DNA from 4 places in the Brucella sp. GW823-FHT04E01 genome. Region 4 is predicted to be linked to each of the others. Evidence: predicted binding sites of a transcription regulator. Region 4 holds the regulator's gene; each other region holds the start of a gene.

Region 1 (3,822 bases), on a different contig from region 4:
GACGTGGTTGCCAATCTGCGCATTGCAACGTCGGAAAGCTGGCGCGACCGTCAGAGCGGCGAACGCAAGGACCGCACCGAATGGCACAGCGTTGTCATCTTCAATGAGAACCTCGCCAAGGTTGCGGAACAATATCTGAAGAAGGGCGCCAAGGTTTACATCGAAGGCGCGCTCCAGACCCGCAAATGGCAGGATCAGAACGGCAATGACCGTTATTCGACGGAAGTCGTGCTGCAGAAGTTCCGTGGTGAGCTGCAGATGCTCGATAGCCGTGGTGAAGGCGGCGGTGAAGGCCGTTCGTTCGGCGGCGGTGGCGGCAACCGTAACCAGATGTCTGATTATTCCGGTGGCGGCGGTGATTTCGGCTCGTCTGGCCCATCCAATCAGGGTGGCAGCAGCGGTGGCTTCTCGCGCGATCTGGACGACGAAATTCCGTTCTGAGAACGAATATAATCCAGTTTATAAGTGAATTACGATAAGGCGCTGTTTTACAGCGCCTTTTTTATTGGATCATACTTCCGATTTTCTAGGAAAAATGATGTCTGATCGCGAGCTCGTCAGCGTGATTTGCCCTCAGATGTAACCTGCTCGCCGTCTTCTTTGGTGAATGATGCGACCGGGTTTTCCAGAAGCGGCAGAACCAGCTCAGAGGGACGGCAAAGCCTGGTGCCGCGCGGCGTTTCGACGATGGGCCGGTTGATCAGAATTGGATGAGCCATCATGAAATCGATCAGCTCGTCGTCAGTCCATTTCGGATCGGACAGCCCGAGTTCAGCATAGGGTGTGCCTTTCTCGCGCAGCAGTTCGCGTGGTGTCATGTTCATTGCCGCCAGCAGACCGAGCAGACGTTTCCGCGTGGGTGGATTCTGCACATATTCGATGATGACGGGCTCTTCGCCACTGGCACGGATCATTGCCAGCGTATTGCGCGAGGTGCCGCATTTCGGATTATGAAAAATGGTCACGGTCATTGGAAATGTCCTGTCTGGATTGAGCGCGTTCATAACAGCTTCGAGAGCAGTTCAGCGCTAGCATGCTTCAGTTCATGTCGTTCATCTGCGGGTCACCGGGATACGTGTCGATAGAAAACTCCATATTATCCGCTGAAAACCGTGTCAGCGAATACTGGATTGGCACTCCATCGGTGTTCACATTGATCGCCTTGGCCGTCAGTACAATAGCGCCGGGCGAAAGCTTCAAATGTTTCAGATCATCTGAATCCGCATGGCGGGCGGATATGATTGTCGATTTACGGAAGTAATCGGCAATACCTGCTTTTCGGAAAGCCACGGTGATGGAACCGCTTTCCGCATAATCCTCGGCAATTTCCGGAAATTGTTCGGCACTGATCCAGAGCGTTGCGCGCGACACAGGGCGTCCGTCAGCGCTGTGCAAGGTTTCCAGCCGCAGGACCGGTGAACCAGGCTCGATCTCTAGCGCCTCGGCTATATCCTGAGAGGCAGGCGCTGTGCCGGAAGCGAGCAGCGCGCCCTTCATGTCGCGCACCTGCGAAGCCAGCGATTGCGAAATGCGGGTGCGACGTCCGATCTGGTAGGTGAGGCGCTTTGCATTGGCAACGAAGGTGCCGCGCCCTTGCTCGGCACGCAGCACGCCTTCCTGCGTCAGCGCGGCAATGGCGCTGCGCACCGTATGGCGATTGACTCCAAACCTGTCGGCAAGTTCCATCTCGGCGGGCATACGCGCACCCGACTGAAGCCTGCCAGCCCTGATCTCACCGCGTATCTCGTCGGCAATCTGCCGCCAGATGGCCACGCCGCTGTTTCTCTCAATTCGTCTGGTCTTTGTCATCAACTGTCATCGTCCTGTCATTGGCAGGGTGTAATCATTCTGGTATTGTATAGTTGTCTATATAACTAGACAATTTGAGAGAGCAAGTCAACGGGAGTGCATCCCGAAAAACATGAAACGGTTTTCGGACAAGATGCGCCTCAAAACAAACTCCAGAGCGACGATCTGATGCAATCAGGTCAAAGCGCGCTCTGGAACTAACAGGGCAGGGAAGCTCATGTACGGTACGGAGCAAAGTGCGAAGGGAGGCGGAGCCGGTTCCGCCACTGAAAGCGGAACGGTGCCGGATGCAGTGCCAGATTCAGTTCAAGCCGCACGGCAGGCAAGCATGGCAGTTCTTGCACGTGCAAGCGGCGAAGAGCTGCAAGCTTTCTGGCAGGCATGGTCCAACAAGCCGGAATTTGAAGTTCTGCGCGGACCGGAAACCGGTCTCGTAATGCTGCGTGGCCGCATTGGCGGCGGCGGCGCACCCTTCAATGTCGGCGAGGCAACGGTGACGCGCGCTACGGTGCGGCTCTCCGACGGTTCTGTCGGTCACTCTTATGCGCTCGGTCGCGATCAGGAAAAGGCGCGGCTTGCCGCTGTCTTTGATGCATTGTGGCTCGATGAAGGCCATCGCGATGCCGTGGAGGCACAAGTGCTGAATGTCTTGCGCAAGCGGCTGGACGATGCCGACGTCAAGCTGCGCGGCGAAGCCGCCGCTACTAAGGTCGATTTCTTCACAATGGTCCGGGGAGACAATTGATGCTTCCTTTTTCTCTCGAAAACAGCACTTCCTCCGCGTTTGAGGGTGGCTTTGTCGATCCGGTGACGAATGCGCAGTCGGTTTTTCATGCCGTCATGCACGCCATGGCTAATCCCGGTCGCATTTATCCATTGGCGCACACAGCCGCACCACCGCAACCGCTGACGCCTGAACTGGGCGTTATTGCAGCAACCCTGCTCGATCACGATGCGACTGTCTGGTGCGATGCAGCGATAGCAGCTGATGAAAGCGCAACCGCCTGGCTTACTTTCCACACGGGCGCGCCGCGTGTCGAAAGTGCGGATGCCGCACAATTCGCTCTAGCCAGCAATGTTTCGCTGCTGCCGTCTCTGGCAGGGTTTTCACAGGGCGACGCCGAATTTCCCGACCGTTCGACAACCGTTGTCCTCGCGGTTGCGTCGCTGACAAGCGGACAGGGCTTTGTGCTGAAAGGCCCCGGTATTGATGGCGAACGTGCACTTCAGGTTGATGGCCTGCCGCAGGACTTCATCCAGCAATGGCGTGAGAACGGCGCACAATACCCGCTCGGCGTTGATCTTGTTCTGGTCAGCGACGGCGCTGTTGCAGCGCTTCCCCGCACAACCCGCGTTTCCGCTCTGGAGGGCTGAAAATGTATGTTGCCGTAAAGGGTGGCGAAACGGCCATCCATAATGCCCACCGTCTTCTCGATGATCGTCGTCGCGGCGATCGTTCGGTTCCGGCTCTGCGTCTCGACCAGATTGCCGAACAGCTGGCGCTGGCGGTTGATCGCGTCATGGCCGAAGGTTCGCTCTATGATCGCGAACTGGCGGCACTTGCTGTTCGTCAGTCGCGCGGCGATCTGATCGAGGCAATCTTTCTGGTGCGCGCCTACCGCACAACCTTGCCGCGTTTTGGCTATTCGCGGCCGATGGAAACCGCTGAAATGCTGATCGAACGTCGCATTTCTGCGACCTACAAGGATCTGCCGGGCGGTCAGTTGCTCGGACCGACCTTTGATTACACGCACCGTCTGCTCGACCCAGATCTGGCCGGTGATGTTGCCGTTCCGGAACCCGAAATGCGGGAAGCCGTGAAGGAAGAGACGCCGCGTGTAACCGATATTCTTGGTGCGGTTGGCATGATCGAGGATGATGGTTCCCTGCCGGAAGGTCACGAACCGGGCGACCTGACTCGCGAACCGTGGACATTCCCGATGGAACGCGATCTGCGCCTTCAGGCATTGGCACGCGGTGATGAAGGTTTCCTGCTGGCACTCGGCTATTCCA
Region 2 (3,822 bases), on a different contig from region 4:
CCAAACGGTGCGGATGATCGGAACGTGATCGGCAATCTGCACACGAACCAGATCAGCCCGCTTGCCGGCAACAATCTCGCCGCGATCATCCAGCCCTACCGCTTTGGCAGGGTTGGCGGAAACCAGACGAATGGCTTGCGGAAGCGAGATATTCTCGACGACATCAGCGAGAAAAAACGCCGACTGCATCATGCTGGCCGGGATATAATCCGACGATATGATATCGAGATGCCCGGCTTCGACCAGCTCGCGCGCAGACACATTTCCCGAATGCGAACCGCCGCGCACGACATTCGGCGCCCCCATAAGCACCGACATTCCGGAATCTTTTGACGCTTTCGCAGCTGTATGTGTCGTGGGAAATTCCGCGACGCGTATTCCCTGTGCCTGTGCTTCCGCGACATGCTCTGTCGTCGCGTCATCGTGGCTCGCCAGAATAACCCCGCGCTGGTGGCACAATTCGGCAATCGCCTTGCGTGTCGGCGCGGAATATTGCTGGGACTGCCCGATACGCCGCTCGCAATAGAGCCGGAACTCTTCTTCCGAGAATTTCAGCTTGCGAATAAAATATGTCTTGTAGGTTTCGATATCCGTGAACTGCCGCTGCCCCGGCGCGTGATCCATCAGCGATACCAGCCTGACCAGCGCCTGATTGCCGAACTGTTCGAAGGCAGGAAGGCAGTCGGGTGCGGAAACCTCGCAACGCAAATGCAGGAAATGGTCGGCGCGCAGACGGCCCGCATCGCGGCCTTCGGCAATCGCCGACGAAAGCTTGCGCATATCGTCGATACCCGTTTCGGCGTCGTCATCGAAACCGATACGCAATGCGTCGAAAACGGTGGTGATCCCGGAGGCGGCAATCTGGGCATCATGCGCCTGTACGGCGGCAATCGGGTTCCAGCGCACCTTGGGGCGCGGAGCATAGTGTCCTTCGAGATGATCTGTGTGCAGTTCCACCAGTCCCGGCGTCAGGAAGTCGCCTTCCATATCTTCGCCAATACTGGAGGTGCCGGTAGAGATATCGGCGATCTTGCCGCCGACGAGCTTCAGAGAACCGAGAACGACATCGTCGGAGAGCACGATACGGGCGTTGCGCAGAACCGTTTCATTTCCCATTGCTTACGGCCTCCCAACCGCTCGTGAGGCCCGAGCAGACGCAACCTGGCCACCGGTCAGAGGATGCAGCGAATGAATCTCGAAAGGAGCCCCTTTCTCAGGTTCCACGAACAGAGCGAGATTCGCAACCTCTACGGCGTCATCCAGCAGCGGCGTGAAAAATTCGTCCAGCGTCCGCTCCACGCGAGCGCGGTCCTTCTCCTCCACCGGGCCGGTCAGGGTCATATGAAAGCGGAACTCGTCAAAAACATAGGGATAGCCCCAGCGTTCGATATTGTGGCGCTGCGTCTCGCTGAGACGCTCCGGCCGCCGCTTTGCAATTTCCGCCTCAGTGAGCGGTGCGCGAAACCGGTCGAAGGCAACGACAACATCATTGGCGAGCTGGTTCAGCTCAGCAACCGGCTCTTCCGGCACGAGCGCGAAGAACGGGCCAATTGCATGCAGCTTCAAACGGGGAATGACGACCGGTGACGCCGACGATGCGAAATGCATCAATGCGGAAAGCAGGTCATTTTCAGTATGTTCTTCATCCAGACGGAACGGCGCTTTCATGGTCGCATGAAAACCATAACGGCGCGGCTCTTCGGTCAGCTGGGCGATTTCAGCGGTCGCGAGCGAGCGAATCGCAGGCATCTTGACCGGTTCCCCGCTGAACGCATTGCGCCCGAGCCAGTTTGCGGCAACCTTCAAAAGCGCATCATTGGATGGCGGCGTGAAATAAATCGCATAACGCATGTCAAATCCTTGGCTGAGGTTCGCTACACGACGTCAGCGGAACTCCAAAATATCAGGTAATGCATCGTGCTTTTGAAAAGCTATCCCGATTTTGAGGGCGATGCAGTCGGGGGATGCTTACACAATGAATGTGGCAAGTCGATAAAGGCTGGATGACTACCGACAAACCAATTTTACATAACGGCAAATTAGTATAGGCGTTAGCCCCATTGGAAGTGAGGAGACTGACATGGGCGGATTTGCGTCTATCGGCGAATGCATGATCGAGCTTTCAGGCAATGAAGGCGATCAATGGCGCATGGGTTTTGCGGGTGATACGCTGAACACCGCCTGGTACATGCGGGCACTGATGGAGAAATCCTACCCTGTCGAATATGTGACCGCTTTCGGCGAAGACAGCTTCTCCCAGAAGCAGCGCGTATTCCTGACATCAAATGGAATCGGAATCGCCCATAGCCCCATTATTGACGGACTTCATCCCGGTCTTTACGCAATCACGCTCAACGGCGCCGAGCGTTCCTTCACCTATTGGCGGAGCGACGCCGCCGCAAGGCGTCTCGCCAGCGACCGCGAAGCCCTTGAAAAAAGCCTGACCGGCCGTGACATCATCTATTTTTCGGGCATTTCAATCGCCATCATCCTGCCCGAGCATCGCGACACGTTTTTCGATGTCTTGCGGAAGTGCCGCGCCGCTGGCTCACGAATCGCATTCGATCCGAATTTCCGCCACCAGCTCTGGCCAGACCGGAAAGTTGCGCAGGAGATCATCAGCGAAGCGATGCGCATTGCGGATATTGCCCTACCCACATTTCCCGATGAACAAGCGCTCTTTGGCGACAAGGATGCCGCTGCTTGTGCAGATCGCCTTGCCGCACTCGGCGTGAAAGAGATCGTCGTCAAGGACGGCACCGAACCGGCTCTGGTCGTCTCCGGCGATGAAAGTGTGTCAGTACCGTCCGTTGTGGCGCAAGCCGTGGACACCACCGGCGCTGGCGACAGCTTCAACGGTGCCTATCTTGCTGCGCGATTGAACGGGCTTGCTCCGGTGGATGCAGCCCGCAAGGCGCATCTGGTTGCAGCGCGTGTCGTTGAGATACGCGGCGCGCTCGCTCCGATGGAAACCGCACGCGCCGCTTTTGCTGATTGATTATTTTTCGCGTGAAAAGCTGAAATGGCTGGTCTGGGCGTAAATCTCACCCGGACGCAATATTGCCTGCGGGAAATACGGATATTCCAGCGATCCCGGCCATATCTGCGGCTCAAGACAGAAACCCGCGTGTTTTCCGTAAGGCTTGCCCATCAGGCCGATGCAATCATTGGCCATGGTGTTGCCTGCATAGAACTGAACGCCCGGTTCTGTCGTTGAGATATCGAGACGAATACCGGAACGAGCGCCCTTGACCGACGCGCATGGGCGCAATGGTCCCCGCGCTGCGGTCAGGCAGAAATTACTGTCATACTGGACCTGACTGCCATTCTCCTCAAAGCGAATCGGACGGAACTCCCGGAAATCGAAAGGCGTTCCTTTGACCGGCAGAACGCGTCCGTCCGGAATGAGAGCATCATCGACCGGCATATAGGCGTCGGCGTCGATCTTGAGCTGATGATCGAGAATATCGCCCTCGCCGCCATCATCGAGATTGAAGTAGCTGTGATGCAGCAGGTTGCAGACGGTCGGCTTGTCGGTCACCGCTTCCAGCCGCACGATTAGCGTCCCATCCCCGGTGAGCATATAGGTGCAGCTGACATTCAGGTTGCCGGGAAACCCCATCTCGCCATCGGTTGCCACTGTCGCAAGCGTCACGAAATCCGGACCGTTTCCGGTTATCTTCCAGACGCGATTGCCGAGCCCCTTGCTGCCGCCGTGCAGATTGTGGCGGCCCTGAAAATTCGGCTCTACCTCGTAAGTCGTTCCGTCCAGATCAAACCGGGCATTGCGGATGCGATTGGCCGAACGACCCGCAATCGCAC
Region 3 (3,822 bases), on a different contig from region 4:
CGACAGGATTTGTTGATGCACTGTTGCATTTGTGATCGGAACAAGCGTCTCCACGCGGCGATCAAGATTGCGCGGCATCATGTCGGCGGAACCGATATAGACGATTGCCTTGTCGGAAGGCAGGTCATTGCCATTTCCGAAGCAGAAAATGCGGCTGTGCTCGAGAAAACGTCCGACAATCGACTTGGCGCGAATATTGTCGGAAAGCCCCGGAACGCCCGGACGCAGGCAGCAGATGCCACGCACGACCAGATCAATCTGCACGCCCGCCTGGCTCGCCACGTAGAGCGCGTCAATAATCTGTGGATCAACCAGCGAGTTCATCTTCATCCAGATCGCAGCCGGACGCCCCGCCTTCACATGCGCAACCTCGTCCTCGATGTGCTTGAGGATTCGCGCGCGAAGTGTGAAAGGTGAAATCGCTATCTTCATCTCTTCGGCAGGCTGGGCATAGCCCGTGATGAAATTGAAGATATGCGCCACGTCGCGAGCAATATCCGCGTCCGACGTAAAGAACGACAGGTCGGTATAGATACGCGCCGTGATCGGGTGATAGTTGCCCGTGCCCAGATGCACATAGGAGCGCAGCTTCTGATCTTCACGGCGTACCACGAGCGACATTTTCGCGTGGGTTTTCAATTCGATGAAGCCGAACACCACCTGAACGCCCGCGCGCTCCAGATCGCGTGCCCAACGAATATTCGCTTCCTCATCGAAGCGTGCCTTCAGCTCGACCAGCGCCGTTACCGACTTGCCCGCTTCTGCAGCATCGACCAATGCGCGCACGATCGGGCTGTCATTGGAGGTACGATACAGCGTCTGCTTGATCGCCAGCACATCCGGGTCGGCTGCAGCCTGCCGCAGGAACTGCACCACCACGTCAAACGATTCATAGGGGTGATGGACCACAATGTCCTTTTCACGAATCGCTGCAAAGCAATCGCCGCCATGCTCGCGAATACGCTCCGGGAAACGCGGATTGTAGGATACGAATTTGAGGTCATCCCGCGGGATCGAAACGATCTCCGAAATCATGTTGAGCGCCAGAAGACCTTCATGCACGCTGATGCGGTTTTCCGAAACGCCAAGTTCCGTCGCCACGAAGACGCGCAAGGCTTCTGGCATTTCGCCGTCAAACTCAATGCGGATAACCTGACCGCGACGACGGCGTTTCAGTGCTGTCTCGAAGAGACGAACGAGATCTTCCGCCTCTTCTTCCACTTCGATATCGCTGTCACGGATGATGCGGAACGTACCGGCGCCGCGCACTTCGTAACCGGGGAACAGTCGCCCGATGAACAGGCTCACCGCGTCCTCGATGGTGATGAAGCGGTAGGTGTTTTGCTGGTCTGTCGGCAGCTGAATGAAGCGCTTGAGCGCGACCGGAATACGCAGAAGGGCCGTCATCGGATGATTGTCGGCGCGGCGCGCAAGCTGCAGGGCGATGGAAAAGCCGAGGTTCGGAATGAACGGGAACGGATGCGCCGGATCAATGGAGAGTGGCGTCAGAACAGGGAAAATCGTTTCGAGGAAGTGGTTTTCAAGCCATTCCTTTTCGGGCTTTGAAAGCGCCGACGGGCGAACAATCTCGATGCTGTCCTGTTCCAGTTCCTCGCGCAGCATACGCAGGCGTTCCTGCTGTTCTTCCTGCAAGCGCCCTACTTCGTCCAGAACGAAGTCGAGCTGTTCCTGCGGCGTGCGTCCATCGGCGCTGCGCATCGCCACACCGGCGCGCACCTGAGCGGCGAGACCGGCAATGCGGACCATAAAAAATTCATCGAGATTGGCGGCGGAGATAGACAGGAAGCGCAGGCGTTCAAGCAGAGGCTGCCGCATATTCGCGGCTTCTTCGAGAACACGCCGGTTGAATTGCAGCCAGGAAAACTCGCGATTCACAAAGCGGTCGGAACTTTGCATCAATTCGCCGTTCAAAGCTTTGTGAACGTCAGGGGCTACGTCCACATCGGGAACGACGGTTGGGTTGGGGGCTAGTCCGGCTGTCATTTCGTGTGTCCCGCCTTCAATCGCGTTGGGGGTTTCGCTCGCCATAACGCTGTTTTCGCTCATTTTTCCTGTCCCGACTTCCACCGGAACATTCCGGCTCTGCCTTAAGCCTATGGCTGTCATATGACAGTTTGATAGCAATTAGCTTCAAATGTCCTCAGAATTGATGAAAACGCTTCCGGAAACAAGACTTTCGCGGTACACGCATGCCAATGTCTATGCATGATCCTGTCCGGGACCCGGTTCAGGATCATGCTCATACCGCCCATCGACCAGAACCGGAGCATATTATGTCCGATCACATTATTCCTCACTTTCAGAACGACGCCGGCCATGCGGCCATCGAAATCGGCGTGAAGGAATTCATGTGCGTCGGTGCAAACCCGCCTTTCGATCATCCGCACGTGTTTCTCGACATGGGTGATGAAAGTGAAGTCGTTTGCCCGTATTGTTCGACCCTCTATCGCTACAACGCCAAGCTCCATGCCGACGAAACCGTTCCGGCTGGCTGCGTTTACGAAGCACCCGCCGACAAAGCCGCCTGATCTGGGCAGCCTCACGGGGCTGAATGCCGGATGATCTCATCGACATGAGCAAAGGGCGCATATTGATTGCCGGGGCCGGAGTTGCCGGTCTGTCGGCAGCATTGGAGCTGGCAGCGCGCGGCTGGAATGTCCGGCTTGTCGAAAAGGCCGAGACCCTTTCGGAAGTCGGTGCTGGCCTGCAACTTGCACCCAATGCGATGCGTCATCTGGAACGGCTCGGCGTTGCCGGCCGTCTTTCTGCACAAGCCATAACGCCGGAAGCGCTCTACCTCATGGATGGGCGCAAAGCGCGTCCGCTGATGGAAATGAAGCTTGGCGACAAGGCTTCTCAGCGCTGGCACCATCCCTATGTCGTTTGCCATCGCGCCGATCTGCAATCCGCTTTGCTCGACGCCTGCTGTGAAGAGCCCGGCATCGACATCAGCCTCGGTGCTGAAATCACAAATCATCGCGTCGAAAACGGCGCTGTTGTAGCCACTATCCGCCGTGGCAATTCCGAAGAATCTGTCGACGCTGCATATCTGATCGCCTGCGATGGCGTCTGGTCGGCGGAGCGCTCGAAGGCAGGTTTCAGCAAGGCAAGGTTCAGCGGCCATATTGCCTGGCGCACTACGCTCGCGGCGGATGCCCTCCCCGCATCGTTTTCGTCCGCTGTTGTAACAAGCAACGCAGTTTCAGCATGGCTCGGCAGGCAAGCGCATTTCATCGCCTATCCGGTCAAGGGCGGCAGTTTCTTCAATTTCGTCGCCATCACGACGGGCGAAAACCCCGGCGAAGTCTGGTCCAGAACCGGCGATCCGGCGCGCTTGCGCTCCATCTACGCGGAGTGGGGCGCTCCCGTTCGCGATGTGCTGGCGGCTGCCAATGAGTGGACCTATTGGCCGCTTTTCGAAATGCCAGATGCTCAATTCGTCGGGCCGGACCGGACGATTTTTCTCGGCGACGCTTCGCATGCGGTCACACCTTTTGCTGCACAAGGTGCCGCCATGGCGATCGAGGATGCTGCGGCCATTGCCGAGGCACTGGACAGTGGCGACCACGAAGCAGGGCTGAAGCGCTTCGATACCGTCCGCAAGGAGCGGATTGCTGCGGTTGCCAAGCGCGGCCAGTTGAACAGGTTCGCCTATCACGCCACCGGCATTTTCGCGCTTGGCCGCAACACGCTCTTCGCCATGCGCAGTCCGGATAGTTTCCTGAAGGATCTGGACTGGCTCTATGGCTATGATGCCATTGCGGCAGTGCGGAATTAAGCTGCGTCGCGCGCAGCTTCGAG
Region 4 (3,822 bases):
CAGACCGGCGTTGCAGATTATCTGATTGTAAAATCGCCTCTTATAGCGGTGCTTCTGGACGGTCCTGAGACAGAAGAAGCGCGCCAATGGCGTCAGCCTGCTTCTGGCTTGCCGGAGCATAGCCAAGCGATGTCGGCTGCGGGGCTGTCGTATCGAATTGCGGCTGGTAGGAGGCCACCTGCATATGCTGTTCCTGCTGAGGTGCAGCCACACCGCGATGGCGTGCCAGTCGTTCGCCACGGGCCTGCGGACCAGCGCCAGTACTCTGTTCCACACTTTGAGCCTTTGCCGCTTCCGCGAGTGCCACCTGAACGGTCGGTTCCGTTCCCGGAACTGGACCGGTCTGTGGCAAGGTCACATCATAAGACGGATCCTGTGGAACGGAAGGCGATTGTGGCGAATAGGCCATAGCCAGATTGTATGGCTCCTGCGGGACCGGATTTTGCAGCGAGCCGTCGCGATTGCGCTTCTCGTAGAAGGAATTTCCACCGGCTACGAGCACGTAATGCATATTGTTGTAAGGGAACTTCAGACCCGCCGTGTGGAAGAACATGGCATTCTTGAGCTTCGGATGACGCTCACCCTTCAGAACCGCGTCAGCAGCGGCCTGAACATCAGGCAGCGCCTTGGAATTCATCTGGCGGGTAAGCACACCGGGCGCAAACTGGTTCTTCTGACCGACGACACCGCAAATCGTATCCGGATAACGTCCCGACGCGAGACGGTTCATGACGACCGTACCAACAGCCAGAAGACCGTCGGAACTCGAACGATTGGATTCGAAGAACATCGCACGTTCAAGGCAATTCTTGTCCCGTGCGGTGTAGGTGTAGGTCTTCACGCCATTGACGGATTTGACGTGGCTTGCCGCCGTCTTTTCCGAATTGGCTTTTCCCGAGGTTCCGGTTGTCGTGCAACCGGTCACCACGAAAGGCGCAATCACCAGCCCGATAAGAGCGGGCAATTTCCACTTCGCGGCGCGCGTCAATGGCTCAGTCTCATGTTAGGACCCTTAACTGATCCAGTCATCCATTCAGGCGAACACATCTGGAACGATGCGCGCGAACGTCTGACTGCGGTGCAAGTCAAAGAGGACGAAGATCAAAATCACACGTCCTACAGTCGCTCAATCGAATTCAAGGTTTTGGAATTTTTAGGCCAAAAAAAGGCGACGGGTCAAATCCCAACAATGCTGGAGACCGCTGAAAAGTCCTAAAACAATTCCGAATCGAGATTGCGAATGTGCCTACAAGCCCTTTAAATATATTAACAATTCCTTAACAAGAATTAGCGATTCAGGTAAGATATTGATTTAACGAGATTCAAAGTCTCGCAATACACGCCATATCGCTGCCTTAATTCGCCTTTGCTTGTACATTTTTTGCATACACATTCGTGGTGTTTCAAATCTTCTGCAGAATTTCTGCTTCCAGGCCGGTTCCATTGCTCTTTGTCAACTTTGACAACAGATTTGTAACATCGCGTGAGATTATGCTTTTGAGACCCGTTTCGGGTTGTTGCAATGCGAATCGGGCGAGCACGATCCGCACCTTGCAAAGCTGGGTCTTGGACAAAAACGACCCGCCACGGATACCGTGGCGGGTCGGACAAGTTCAATTCCTGACGCCGAGATGACCGCAGCGGTCACCCGAAAGAATAACCCGCACCCCGAACGGTGCGGATCGGATCGAGCGCACGACCGACATTGATCGCCTTGCGCAGCCGTCCGACATGGACGTCCACCGTGCGGTCGTCGACATAGATATCCGGTCCCCAAACGCCATCCAGAAGCTGGCTACGCGAGAAGACACGACCGGGCGACATCATGAAATATTCGAGCAGGCGGAATTCCGTTGGTCCGAGACGAACTTCCTTTTCCTTGCGATAGACACGATGCTGTTGGCGGTCGAGAACCAGATCGCCCACTTTCAGCACGTGCGAAAGAATGCTCGGATTCGACCGGCGCAACATCGCCTTGACGCGCGCAAGCAGTTCCGGCGTCGAAAATGGCTTCACGACATAGTCGTCCGCACCGACGCTCAGGCCGCGAACACGTTCGCTTTCCTCGCCACGTGCCGTCAGCATGATGATGGGCAGGCGTTCGGTTTCCGGCCATTGGCGCAAGCGACGGCAAAGCTCGATGCCCGATACGCCCGGCAACATCCAGTCCAGAATGAGCAGATCCGGTACGTTCTCGCGCAAGGCGATCTCGGCTTCGTCGCCGCGCAGCATTGTATCGACCTGGTAGCCCTCTGCCTCAAGATTATAGCGAAGAAGAACGCTCAGCGCCTCTTCGTCTTCTACCACAGCGATTTTGGGTGCCTGTGACATCCAGTATTTCCCTATCCAAATTCGGCGGGCGGTGGATACAATCCCCCCAATCGACCGCGTGCCGCCGCGCTATTCACTCATTTTCAACCGCCGGACCGTGGTCCGGTCGGCTGTAGTTCAGGGTTTACGCGCCTCATCCACGACAATACCGTGGCTCAGGTCTTCCTTCGGTCGTTCGGCCGGCATTTGCAGGCCGGTCACGATGTAGTAGACGGTCTCCGCAATATTGGTCGCGTGATCGCCGATACGCTCGATATTCTTTGCGCAGAACAGAAGATGCGTGCAGGCGGAAATATTGCGCGGATCTTCCATCATGTAGGTCAGCAGCTCGCGGAACAGTGACGTGTACATGGCATCAATCTCGTCGTCGCGGTCGCGAACGACATTGATCTGCTGCACCGAGCGCGACGCATAGGCGTCGAGAACATCCTTGAGCTGGGTCAGCGCCAGCTCGGCGAGTGTTTCGAGCCCGCGATAAAGCTTTACCGGCTGGCGTGATTCCGAAACGGCGGCAACGCGTTTGGCGATATTCTTGCCCAGATCGCCCACGCGTTCCAGATCGGCAGAGATGCGGATCGAGCCGATGATCTCGCGCAGGTCCACAGCCATGGGCTGACGCTTGGCGATAATCATCACAGCCTTGTCGTCAATCTCGCGCTCGCTGGCATCGAGAATGAGATCGTCGGAGATGACGCGCTGTGCGAGCGCATTGTCCGCATTGACGATAGCGGCGACCGACTGCTCGACCATACGTTCCGCATGTCCGCCCATTTCGGCGATCTTATGGGAGAGAAACTTCAATTCCTCGTCGTAGGAGCGAACGGTATGCTGAGACGGCATAGTAGACCTCGTAATATAAATTGCGGGGAAGCCGCACTGTCTATCTGTTGAAGCGCAGTTCCGGATCAGCCGAAGCGTCCGGTAATGTAGTCCTGCGTGCGCTTTTCGGTCGGCGCGGTGAACATGGTTTCCGTGTCACCCACTTCGACCAGATTGCCGAGGTGGAACATGGCGGTGCGCTGCGAAACACGCGCGGCCTGCTGCATGGAGTGCGTGACGATCACAATCGTATAGTTCTGGCGCAGTTCGTCGATCAGCTCCTCCACCTTCGCGGTCGCAATCGGGTCGAGCGCCGAGCACGGTTCGTCCATGAGAATGACTTCCGGGCTCACCGCAATCGCGCGTGCGATGCAAAGACGTTGCTGCTGGCCGCCCGAAAGACCGGTGCCCGCATCGTGCAAACGATCCTTCACTTCCTCGAACAAGCTCGCCTTCTGCAAGCTCGTCACGACGATTTCTTCAAGATCGGCCTTGGTGCGGGCGAGACCGTGAATGCGTGGGCCGTAGGCGACATTTTCATAAATCGACTTCGGAAACGGATTCGGCTTCTGGAACACCATGCCGACACGGGCGCGCAGTTCGACGACATCGATCTTCGGATCGTAGATGTCTTCATTGTCGAGCGTGATCTTGCCACCGACCTTGCAGCCT

What was found. The regulator PhoB, encoded in region 4, activates phosphate uptake and scavenging genes when phosphate is short. The targets are predictions, from matches to a motif close to TGTCATNNANCTGTCAT.
Region 1: phnF (phosphonate metabolism transcriptional regulator PhnF) is a predicted target of PhoB. The motif match lies at 1,814-1,830, and genes of this name have one in related genera.
Region 2: AC1RHM_RS00020 (DUF1045 domain-containing protein) is a predicted target of PhoB. The motif match lies at 1,993-2,009, and genes of this name have one in related genera.
Region 3: AC1RHM_RS21695 (RNA degradosome polyphosphate kinase) is a predicted target of PhoB. The motif match lies at 2,117-2,133, and genes of this name have one in related genera.

The regions. Positions count from the first base shown of each region.
Region 1 covers NZ_JBXAIK010000001.1:140,338-144,159, forward strand. Annotated here, with positions in the region: gene ssb (single-stranded DNA-binding protein) at 1-441, shown strand, start outside; gene arsC (arsenate reductase (glutaredoxin)) at 558-971, opposite strand; gene phnF (phosphonate metabolism transcriptional regulator PhnF) at 1,039-1,812, opposite strand; gene phnG (phosphonate C-P lyase system protein PhnG) at 2,027-2,554, shown strand; gene phnH (phosphonate C-P lyase system protein PhnH) at 2,554-3,183, shown strand; gene AC1RHM_RS00680 (carbon-phosphorus lyase complex subunit) at 3,186-3,822, shown strand, end outside.
Region 2 covers NZ_JBXAIK010000001.1:610-4,431, reverse strand. Annotated here, with positions in the region: gene AC1RHM_RS00025 (alpha-D-ribose 1-methylphosphonate 5-triphosphate diphosphatase) at 1-1,116, opposite strand, end outside; gene AC1RHM_RS00020 (DUF1045 domain-containing protein) at 1,120-1,851, opposite strand; gene AC1RHM_RS00015 (sugar kinase) at 2,081-2,998, shown strand; gene AC1RHM_RS00010 (aldose epimerase family protein) at 2,999-3,822, opposite strand, start outside.
Region 3 covers NZ_JBXAIK010000006.1:167,977-171,798, forward strand. Annotated here, with positions in the region: gene AC1RHM_RS21695 (RNA degradosome polyphosphate kinase) at 1-2,004, opposite strand, end outside; gene AC1RHM_RS21700 (zinc-finger domain-containing protein) at 2,295-2,549, shown strand; gene AC1RHM_RS21705 (FAD-binding protein) at 2,594-3,799, shown strand; gene AC1RHM_RS21710 (VOC family protein) at 3,796-3,822, opposite strand, start outside.
Region 4 covers NZ_JBXAIK010000004.1:682,589-686,410, forward strand. Annotated here, with positions in the region: gene AC1RHM_RS18340 (cell wall hydrolase) at 41-988, opposite strand; gene phoB (phosphate regulon transcriptional regulator PhoB) at 1,645-2,331, opposite strand; gene phoU (phosphate signaling complex protein PhoU) at 2,449-3,171, opposite strand; gene pstB (phosphate ABC transporter ATP-binding protein PstB) at 3,237-3,822, opposite strand, start outside.